2 regions of the Micromonospora sp. NPDC006766 genome follow, and region 1 is predicted to be linked to the other one. Evidence: riboswitches for the same ligand, from Rfam matches in the RefSeq annotation. Region 1 holds a riboswitch; the other holds the start of a gene.
What was found. Region 1 has a riboswitch for cyclic di-AMP ahead of ABZ671_RS01825 (hypothetical protein). Riboswitches for the same ligand answer to the same signal wherever they lie in the genome.
Positions count from the first base shown of each region.

Region 1 (5,306 bases):
GCGCATCGCCGACGAGATGAAGTAGAGGCTGACATGATCCCGCGAGACGCCGAGGCCGACAGCCGCCGAGTCGCGAAAATCGGCCTTGAATACTGAGGGTAGTGCTTGCCCTCCGAAGAACAGGCAAGACCGATATGCCACCGCGACATGCCCGCGACGCGCAAGAACATGCCGACCAGTTGGATATGGGCGGGGCGGACGCGGTGGTCCGCCCCGCCGCCTCAGGCGACCGGGCGGAACCGGCGCAGCCGGAGGCTGTTCGCCACCACGAAGACCGACGAGAAGGCCATCGCGGCACCGGCAATCATCGGGTTGAGCAGGCCGGCGGCGGCCAGCGGCAGGGCCGCCACGTTGTAGGCGAAGGCCCAGAACAGGTTGCTCTTGATGATGCGCAGCGTGCGCCGGGAGAGCCGGATGGCGTCCACCGCGGCCGTCAGGTCGCCCCGAACCAGCGTCAGGTCGGACGCCTCGATCGCCACGTCGGCGCCGGTACCCATGGCCAGCCCGAGATCGGCCTGGGCCAGCGCGGCGGCGTCGTTGATCCCGTCGCCGACCATCGCGACCGTCCGCCCCTCGGCCTGGAGGCGCCGCACCACGTCCATCTTGTCGGCGGGCAGCACCTCGGCGATCACCTGGTCGATGCCGACCTCGGCGGCCACCGCCCGGGCGACCGTGGTGTTGTCGCCGGTGAGCAGCACCGGGGTGAGCCCCAGCTCGCGCAGCCGCGCGACGGCGGCTCGGCTGGTCGGTTTCACCACGTCGGCCACCGCGAGCACCCCCCGGGCCCGGCCGTCCCAGCCGGCCAGGACCGCCGTTCGGCCGCCGGCCTCCGCCTCGGTCGCGGCCCGCGCGACCTCCTCGGGTACGTCGAGGCCCCGTTCCCGAAGCAGCCGGAGCCGCCCGACCACCAGGTCCTGGCCGTCGACCGACCCGGTCACACCGAGCCCTTCGACGTTGGCGAAGCCGGTGACCGCCGGCAGCGGGCCGGCCTGTGCCGCGCCTTCGGCGACCGCCCGGGCGATCGGATGCTCGGAGGCGGCCTCCAGCGCGCCGGCCAGCCGCAGCAGCTCGTCGGTGTCCTGACTGGCGGCGGGAAGCACGTCGACCAGGGTCATCCGCCCGGTGGTGACCGTACCGGTCTTGTCCAGCAGCACGGTGTCGACCTGGCGGGTCGACTCCAGCACCTCCGGCCCCTTGATCAGGATGCCGAGCTGGGCGCCCCGCCCGGTGCCGACCAGCAGTGCGGTCGGGGTGGCCAGGCCGAGGGCGCACGGGCAGGCGATGATCAACACGGCTACCGCTGCGGTGAACGCGGCCGTCGCGCCGGCCCCGGTGCCGAGCCACCAGGCCAGCGTGCCGACGGCCAGCGCGATCACGATCGGCACGAAGACCCCGGAGATCCGGTCGGCGAGCCGCTGCACGGCCGCCTTGCCGGTCTGCGCCTGCTCCACCAGCTTCGCCATCTGGGCGAGCTGGGTGTCGCCGCCGATCCGGGTGGCCCGGACGACCAGCCGGCCGCCGGCGTTGACGGTGGCCCCGACGACGGTGTCACCGGGCCCGACCTCGACCGGCACGGACTCGCCGGTGAGCATGCTGGCGTCCACCGCCGAGGTGCCCTCCTCGACGGCGCCGTCGGTGGCGATCTTCTCGCCCGGCCGGACCACGAACCGGTCGCCGACCGCGAGCTGGTCGACCGGGATGCGGGTCTCCTGCCCGCTGCGGAGCACCGCGACGTTCTTGGCGCCCAGTTCGAGGAGGGCCCGCAGGGCGGCCCCGGCGGTCCGCTTGGACCGGGCCTCGAAATAGCGCCCGGCCAGGATGAAAACGGTCACCCCGGCCGCTGCCTCCAGGTAGATGTTGCCGGCGCCGTCGGTGCGGGTGATGTCGAGGCGGAACGGATGGGTCATTCCGGGCATCCCAGCGTCACCGAGGAAGAGCGCCCAGAGCGACCAGCCGAACGCGGCGAGCGTGCCGAGCGACACCAGGGTGTCCATGGTCGCCGCGGCGTGCCGCAGGTTGATCCAGGCGGCCCGGTGAAACGGCAGCCCGCCGTAGACCACGACCGGCGCGGCCAGGGTCAGCGATGCCCACTGCCAGTAGTTGAACTGCCAGGCCGGCACCATGGCGAGCAGGATCACCGGCACGGACAGCACGACCGACACCCAGAGCCGGGTACGCAGCCCGCGCAGTTCGTCCTCCGGCTCGGCGGTCACCTCGGCCGGGGCCTGGGCGGCGGGCGGCGGTGGCACGACGGCCGTGTAGCCGGTCTTTTCCACCGTGGCGACCAGGTCGGCCGGGGTGACGTCGTCGGCGTACCGGATGGTGGCCTTCTCGGTGGCGTAGTTGACCGTGGCCTCGACGCCGTCCATCCGGTTGAGCTTCTTCTCGATCCGGGCGGCGCAGGAGGCGCAGGTCATGCCGCCGATCGCGAGCTCGATCACGTTCGGCGCGAGCGGCAGGGACGAAGCGGTTGAGGTCATCGCGGCACCTCCGGTCAATTGTGCGCCCGCCGTCGCCGCCGTGTTCATCGGAGGTCGTAGCCGGCCTCGTCCACGGCGGCGCGAACGGTGTCGGTGTCCAGCGGGCTCGCGCTGGTGACGGTGACCTGGCCGGTGGCCAGGTCTACCTGGACGTCGCTGACGCCCGGGATCGCGCCCACTTCGGCGCTGACCGCGCTGACGCAGTGCCCACAGGTCATGCCCTGCACCTGGTACGTGGTGGTGATCATCGCGAATCCTCCTCCTGCTACCCCGTGGGGGTATGCCTCAGGGAACGTATCATACCCCCTAGGGGTACGCTATCCTCGACGGCATGACCGCACCGACGACCCCGACCCGGGGCTACACCGCCAGCAAGGAACAGCTGCTCGCGCGGCTCCGCCGTATCGAGGGCCAGGTCCGCGGTATCGAGAAGATGGTGGAAGACGACCGCTACTGCATCGACGTGCTGACCCAGATCTCGGCCATTCAGGCCGCCCTGGACAAGGTCGGCCTCGGGCTGCTCGACGGGCACGCCCGACACTGCATGCGGGAGGGCGCCGCCGAGGGGCGCGCCGACGAAATGGCCACCGAAATGATGGCCGCCGTCGGTCGGCTGATGAAACGCGGCTGACGCCCAGGAGCCGGGCCGAGGTCCGGACGGGAGCACGCAGATCGCATGGTGACGCTGCGCAGCGTCACCGCCGGCTTCATGCGCGATGCCGGTCACGCAGGGCTACGAGGAAATCGCGCTATTGGTCGGCTTCCGGACGTAGCTCGCCGCAGGGGCTCTCATGTAACGTCGCTGCCGGTCATCGCCGAAGGCGCGCATCGGCGCCTGCGGTGCCGCCGCCCAATCGCCCGAGGGCGAGCCGGGGAACCAGGTACCTGGGGTGAATCCGCGCGAGCGGTAGGGGCCGCTTCCGTCCCGAACCCGGCAGCTAACCCGGTCGGCGGCCGAAGGAAGGAACGATTGTGACGGCACCCCTACGCCGCTGGTTGACACCCGTGGTGGCCGTGCTCGCCGTGTTTGCCATCGTCGCCGGGCCGACCCCGGCCATGGCCGCGCCGCCCGCCAACCCCCCGTCCGGGCACCACGAGGACGACGACCCTCCGCTCATCACCGAAGTCCTCGATGCCGCGAACCGCGCCTACATCCAGGCCAAGGCGAAGCTGAAGGCCTCGGAGAAGCGTCAGCTTCAACTGGCGCTCGAGGTGACCGCGGCGCAGGCGGAACTCGACGCGCTGCGCCCACAGGTCGGCCAGATCGCCGCGCAGTCCTACCGCACCGGTCGGATCGGCGTACTGGCCGTGCTGCTGGAGAGCAACTCACCCGACGCGTTCGTCCGGCGGGCCGCCACCCTCGATGAGCTGAACCTCGTCAACGAGCAGAAGCTCGCCGCAATCAACGCGGCGAAGACCCGCGCGGAGCAGGCCAAGATCGCGCTCGACGCCGAGGTACGCGAGCAGCAGAAGCAGACCAAGGCGATGGCCCGCGCGAAGGCCGAGGCGGAGAAGTCGCTGGCGCTGGTCGGCGGCAAGGGCTTCACCGGCGGCCTGGTCTCAGCCACTTCGCCGGTCGCCCGGATCGGCCCCGGGCGCAACGCCGACGGGACGTGGAAGTCCGAGTCGTGCAGCGAGAAGGACCCCACCACCTCGGGCTGCATCACCCCGCGCACCCTGCATGCGTACAAGGAGGTCAAGCGGGCCGGCTTCAACCGCTTCGTCGGCTGCTACCGGCCAGGCGGGCCGTGGGAGCACCCGAAGGGCCGGGCCTGCGACTGGTCGCTGCAGAAGAGCGGCTTCGCGCCCTGGCACAACAACGACACCCGGATGTACGGCAACAACGTCGCCGCCTTCCTCATCCGCAACGCGGACCGACTGGGTATCTACTACGTGATCTGGAACCGCCAGATCTGGTTCCCGGCGACCGGCTGGAAGTCCTACAGCGGGCCCTCCGACCACACCGACCACGTACACATGTCGCTGCTCTAGGGCGTGCCGACCGACCTCTCGGCCACCGTCCGCACCTCGCCCGCGCTGAGCCGGTACGACATGCCGACCACCGCGCAGTGGCCGGCGGACACCCGCTCGGCGAGCACGGCGGACCCGGCCAGCAGCGTCTCCACGGTCTGCGCGATGTGGATGTCGACGATCCCGTCCACGTCCTCGATGCCCTGCCCGGCCGCCCGTCGCAGGCTGGGCACGACGGCCTCCACCAGCGCACCGAGGTGCCCCGCGGGAGAGGTGCCGGTGGCGACGGCCTCCCGGGCGGCCTGCACCGCCCCGCAGGAGTCGTGGCCGAGCACCACGACCAGCGGGGTGCCGAGCACGGTGACCGCGTACTCGACGCTGCCGAGCACCTCGGGGCCGACGGTGTGGCCGGCGGTCCGCACCACGAAGAGGTCCCCGAGACCGCGATCGAAGATGATCTCGGCGGCGAGCCGGGAGTCGGAGCAGCCGACGATCACCGCGAAGGGGTGCTGACCGTCGGCGACGGCAGCCCGGTGGTCGGCATCCTGGTTCGGGTGACGGGGTACGCCGGCGACGAAGCGACGGTTGCCGGCGTACAGCTCGGCGAGCGCATTTTCGGGAGTGGCCAGCGTCACAACAGTCACCTCGTCCTGGCGCGATACGACCGAGGCGAGCCCGATCGGCGGCGGAGAGGGCCGCGCAACCCACGGTCACACCCGGGCCCAAGATGCGTCAAGATTTGCGTGATACAGATTTCATGTGTTGGCCGACGCAGGAGCGGGTGACCCGGGCCGGGGCCATACCATAGCCACCATGGCGACGACAACGAGCGAGAACGGGAGCGGCCGGAACTGG
Region 1 is NZ_JBEYIX010000001.1:248,220-253,525, forward strand. It holds gene ABZ671_RS01805 (DUF5753 domain-containing protein) at 1-25, shown strand, start outside; gene ABZ671_RS01810 (heavy metal translocating P-type ATPase) at 222-2,480, opposite strand; gene ABZ671_RS01815 (cation transporter) at 2,525-2,728, opposite strand; gene ABZ671_RS01820 (metal-sensitive transcriptional regulator) at 2,812-3,111, shown strand; cyclic di-AMP (ydaO/yuaA leader) riboswitch at 3,318-3,449, shown strand; gene ABZ671_RS01825 (hypothetical protein) at 3,453-4,472, shown strand; gene ABZ671_RS01830 (carbonic anhydrase) at 4,469-5,086, opposite strand; gene ABZ671_RS01835 (helix-turn-helix domain-containing protein) at 5,265-5,306, shown strand, end outside.

Region 2 (5,306 bases), on a different contig from region 1:
CGGCCGCCGCCGCCTTCTACCAGGCCACCCCGGCCGAGCCGATGGGCGTGGTGCGCCGGCGCACCATCCAGTCCTCGGCGGAGCGGGTCACCCGGATCGAGGACGACCTGCTCGACCCGGAGTCGGCGCCGCCGGACCTGGCGGTGGTCGGCGACGGGGCACTGCTGGCCAGCCTGTCCCGGGCCACCGGGCGGGGCATGCGGGACATCGTCGCCACCATCCAGCGGGAGCAGGACGAGGCGATCCGCTCCCCCGGCTCGGGGGTCACGATCGTCTCCGGCGGCCCGGGCACCGGCAAGACGGCCGTCGCGCTGCACCGGGCCGCGTACCTGCTCTATTCCGACCGGGCCCGGTACGCCGGCGGCGGGATCCTGGTGGTCGGCCCGTCCGGCGTGTTCGTCGAGTACATCGCCTCCGTGCTGCCCTCGCTCGGCGAGGAGACCGCCACCTTGCACTCGCTCGGCTCGCTCTTTCCGGGCATGTCGGCGACCCGTACCGACCCGCCCGAGGTGGCGGCGGTGAAGGGGTCGCTGCGAATGCGCCGGGTGCTGGAACGCGCGGTCCGGGACGCGGTGCCGGACTCCCCCGCCGAGCTGCGCCTGCTCTATCGGGGCGAGCTGCTCCGGCTGGGCCGGGCCGAGTTGGACGCGATCCGGGACCGGGCGCTGTCGCGCGGCGCGCGCCGCAACGAGGTGCGCCGGGTCGGCTTCGACGCCGTCCTCGCCGCCCTGTATCGGCAGGCTCGTGAGCTGCGGATCGGCCGGTTGCCGGAGCAGCCCGCGTTCGAGGACGAGATCATCGACCGGCCGGAGTTCCGCGAGTTCCTCAAGGCGTGGTGGCCCCGACTGCACCCGCGGCACGTGCTCGGCTGGCTGGCCCGCCCCGACCGGCTGCGCGGGTACGCCGGCGGGATCCTCGCGGCCAGCGAGATCCGGCTGCTGACCGAGGCGTACGGGACCCTGGACGCCGAGGGGCTGACCATCGCCGACATCGCGCTGCTGGACGAGTTGGACGCGCTGCTCGGCAAGCCGGTGCGGCGGGCGAAGCCGAAGCGGGACCCGTTCCAGCTCGCCGGAGGCGTCCGCGAGCTGAGCACGTTCGCCGACCGGCAGCGGGCGGCCCGGGCCGCCGCCCGGGAGCGGCCGGATGACTATCGCGACTACGCCCACGTGGTGGTCGACGAGGCGCAGGACGTCTCGCCGATGCAGTGGCGCATGATCGGCCGGCGCGGCCGGCTGGCCTCCTGGACGGTGGTGGGCGACCCGGCGCAGACCGCCTGGACGGGTGACCCGGAAGAGCTGACCCGGGCCCGGGACCACGCGCTGGGGCGACGCCGCCGGTTCCGGTACGAGCTGACCACCAACTACCGCAACTCGGCGGAGATCTTCGCGGTGGCGGCGGCGGAGATCCGCCGCCGATATCCGGACCTGGCGCTGCCGACGGCGGTGCGCTCCACCGGGGTGCCGCCGGTCGAGCGGACCGTGCCCGTCGCCGAGCTGCCCGCCGCGACCGTGGCCGCGGCCGGCGCGCTGCTGGCCGAGGTCGAGGGGACGGTCGGTGTGATCACGCCGGTGCCGCGCCGGGACGAGGTCGCCGGCTGGCTGGGCGAGCTCGGCGACGGCCGGCTCCAGGTGGTGACCAGCCTCCAGGCCAAGGGCATGGAGTACGACGGCGTGGTGCTGGTGGCGCCGAGCGAGATCCGGGCCGATCCGGGTTCGGGCGTGCGGACGCTCTACGTGGCGCTGTCCCGGGCCACCCAGCGCCTCACCACCCTGGACCCGGTTGGCTGACCTCGCCGCTCGCTTGCACATATTGCGATGTGAGCATAGATTGGCCTGACCTGGGCGTGCAACGAGAGGGTGTGGGCGTGGGCGCAGGTCATGACCACAGCGGCACGGTCACCAACGCCGCGCACCGCCACCGGGGTCGGCTCTGGGCCGCGTTCGGGCTGCTCACCGCCCTCATGCTGGTCGAGGCGGTGGCCGCGTTCGCCACCGGTTCGCTGGCCCTGCTCTCGGACGCCGGGCACATGTTCACCGACGTGCTCGGCATCGGCATGGCGCTCGCCGCGATCACCGCCACCCGGCGCGCCAACACCGACCCACAGCGCACGTTCGGGCTCTACCGGCTGGAGGTGCTGGCCGCGCTGGCCAACGCGGTCCTGCTCGGCGCGGTCGCCGCCTATGTGCTCGTCGAGGCGGTACGCCGGTTCGGCGAGCCGCCGCATGTGCTCGCCGGGCCGATGCTGGCCGTGGCGGTGCTCGGCCTGCTCGCCAACCTGGCCGCGTTCGGGCTGCTGCGGGCCGGCGCGCAGGAGAGCATCAACCTGCGCGGGGCGTACCTGGAGGTGCTCGGCGATCTGCTGGGCTCGCTCGGGGTGATCGCCGCCGCCCTGGTCATCGCGTTCACCGACTGGTGGTGGGCCGACCCGCTGGTCGCCGTCGCGATCGGGCTGTTCATCCTGCCGCGCACCTGGCGGCTCGGCCGGGCGGCGGTCCGCATCCTGGTGCAGGCCGCCCCGGAACACCTCCAGGTGACCGTGGTACGGGACCGGCTGGCCGCGGTCCCCGGCGTCGCCGAGGTGCACGACCTGCACGTCTGGACGCTCACCTCCGGCATGGAGGTGGCCTCGGCGCACCTGGCCACCACCCCCGGCGCCGAGGTGGGCGAGGTGCTGGCCGCCGCGCGGGCCGCCCTGCACGAGGACTTCCGGATCGATCACGCCACGTTGCAGATCGAACCCGGAGCGTCAGCCGGCGCGTGCGGGCCCGTGGAGTGGTAATTAGGGCAAACTTAAATTCAAGTGGCTATTGTGCATCTATGCCGACTTTAGTCCGGTTCTCGGGCCCCGCGACGGGGCCCGGATCGGCGTATGGCCGGTAGGCTCGGTCGCGGTCTCCACCCGGCGGCGTACGCCGGCGGCGGCCGTCGCCTAATCGCCCACAGCACGGCGAGCCGGGGAACCACGTACCTGGGGTGCATCCGCGTCAGCGGTAGGGATCTTCCGTCCCGAACCCGTCAGCTAACCCGGTCGGCGGTTGACGGAAGGACACCTAATGGCACCTGCACGACGGACGGCCGCCCGGTTGGCGGCCCTGCTCGTCGCGGCGCTCGCCCTCGGCGTCGCGACCGCGCCGAGCTCCCCCGCCTCGGCGGCCGCCCCGACCTCCCTGCTCGCGGTCGGGCACGACGACGAGGGTGGCACCCCGGCGCTGCGCGCCCAACTCGAAGCGGCCAGCAAGGGCTGGCTGGACGCCCGGACCGCGTTGAACCGGTCGGTGCAGCGGCAGCAGCAGCTCACCACCCAGCTCAAGACCATCAACGCCGAGCTGGCGGTACGCGACGCCAAGGTCGGCGAGATCGCCGGGGTCGCCTACCGGACCGGACGGCTCGGCGGCGCTGCGGCCCTGCTCGGCGGCGGCAGCCCGCAGGGCTTCCTCGACCGGGCCGCCACCCTGCAACAGGTCGCCGCGCGCGAGGACCACGCGCTGCGCGAGCTGATCGACACCCGGGACCGGGCCAACCGCACCCAGGCCGCGCTCGGCGCCGAGATCAGGGAACAGCGCAAGCAGGTCGCGGTGATGGCCAAGCGCAAGGATCAGGCGGAACGCGCGCTGGAGGTGGCGAACACCAAGGCCACCAGCACGAGCGGCGGCAGCGGCGTGCAGGGCACCTCCCGGGCCGACGCCACGCCGGCACCGCGCAACGCCGACGGCTCGTGGCCCCCGGAGTCGTGCGGTGTGAAGGACCCGACCCCGGCCAACGGCTGCGTCACCCCACGCATGCTGCACGCGCTCCAGCAGGCCAAATCGGCCGGGTTCACCCGGTACGTCTCCTGCTACCGGCCCAGCGGCTCCGGTGAGCACCCGAAGGGCCGGGCCTGCGACTTCGCCGCCCAGAAGAACGGCTTCGGCGGGGTGGCCACCGGCGGCGACAAGACGTACGGCAACAACCTGGCCGCGTACTTCATCCGCAACGCGGACCCGCTCGCCGTGCTCTACGTGATCTGGTTCAAGCAGATCTGGCTGCCCAGCAGCGGCTGGAAGGCGTACACCAGCGGCAACGGCGACCCGTCCAGCGACCACACCAACCACGTGCACCTGTCGGTGTACTGAGGCCGCCGGTGGCCCGCCGCCCGGCGGGCCACCGAAGCCCACCTACGCCCACCGACGTACGCCGCATGTCGCCGCCCGCCCCACGACGGCGGGCCGGCGACGATCGAGCATCGTGGCATGAGCCGACTGTCTCCCGCCGGGCGCAAGGCCCTGCTCACCCTGCACCTGGTCACCTCGCTGGGCTGGCTCGGCGCGGACCTGGTGCTGCTCGCCCTCGGCGTCGCCGGGCTGTGTGGCGCCGACCCTGCGGTGGTCTACCCGGCGGCGGGGCTGCTGGTCACATACCTCTTCGCGCCACTGAGCGTGGCGGTCTGGCTCGTCGGGCTGGCCAGTGCGCTGCTCACCCCGTGGGGCCTGCTGCGCTGGCGCTGGGTGCTGGTGAAGTTCGCGATCACCACGGCGATGCTGGGGCTGGTGCTGCTGCTGCTCACCCCGACCGTGCGCCGGCTCGGCACGCTGGGCCCGGACCTCGCCGCCCGGGACCGGCTGGACCTGGTCATCCCGCCGATGGTCTCCAGCACCCTGCTGATCGTCATGACCGTGCTGTCCACCTACAAGCCGTGGGGACGGCTGCGCCCGGCCGCTCCGGCGGCCCGGCTTCCGGCGGCCCTGAAGCGGCGGAACTGACTCACTCCGTCGTCCGACGCTCAAGGGCGGCCCCGAGCCGGCCGGCCAGGCCGAGGTGGGCCGCCCGGGCCTGCCGGAAGGCGTACCCGAACAGCGGCGCCGGGGCGGAGAGGGTGATCTCGACGTCGATGCGCACCACGCCGCCCGGCTCGTCCCGCAGCCGGGTGTGGTTGCGGACCGTGGTGGCCGGCTGCTGGCGGGCCACCATCACCACCTCGTCCTCGGTCGCGATCAGCACGTCCGCCTGGTAGGTGACCGGAAAATGCAGCGGCCCGAGCTCCAGGCGGTCGGTGATCGCGTAGCTGGCCAGGGCGCCAGGGCGGGGCGGCAGCGGGCGCACCCGGACGATCAGCGGATGCAGCTCCCCCTGGCGGGTCAGATCGCTGACCAGGGCGAGCGCATCCGCTCGGGTGCAGCGGGCCTGCACGGTGTAGCTGAAAGTGTCGCTGCTGAGCACGCCGTATCCCCTTGCCGTCGGCGATCCGCACGATCGTCGCCTTACCGGGTTCCGGCTGGCAACGACCGACGAAAAGCGTACGGAGCCCGGCGGCTCAGGCGCCAGGG
Region 2 is NZ_JBEYIX010000008.1:95,440-100,745, forward strand. It holds gene ABZ671_RS11560 (AAA family ATPase) at 1-1,790, shown strand, start outside; gene ABZ671_RS11565 (cation diffusion facilitator family transporter) at 1,868-2,782, shown strand; cyclic di-AMP (ydaO/yuaA leader) riboswitch at 2,920-3,053, shown strand; gene ABZ671_RS11570 (hypothetical protein) at 3,057-4,115, shown strand; gene ABZ671_RS11575 (DUF2269 domain-containing protein) at 4,233-4,742, shown strand; gene ABZ671_RS11580 (SRPBCC family protein) at 4,744-5,199, opposite strand; gene ABZ671_RS11585 (STAS domain-containing protein) at 5,294-5,306, opposite strand, start outside.
Region 2: it holds a riboswitch for cyclic di-AMP, as region 1 does, so the genes downstream of both, ABZ671_RS11570 (hypothetical protein) here and ABZ671_RS01825 (hypothetical protein) in region 1, are expected to answer to the same signal.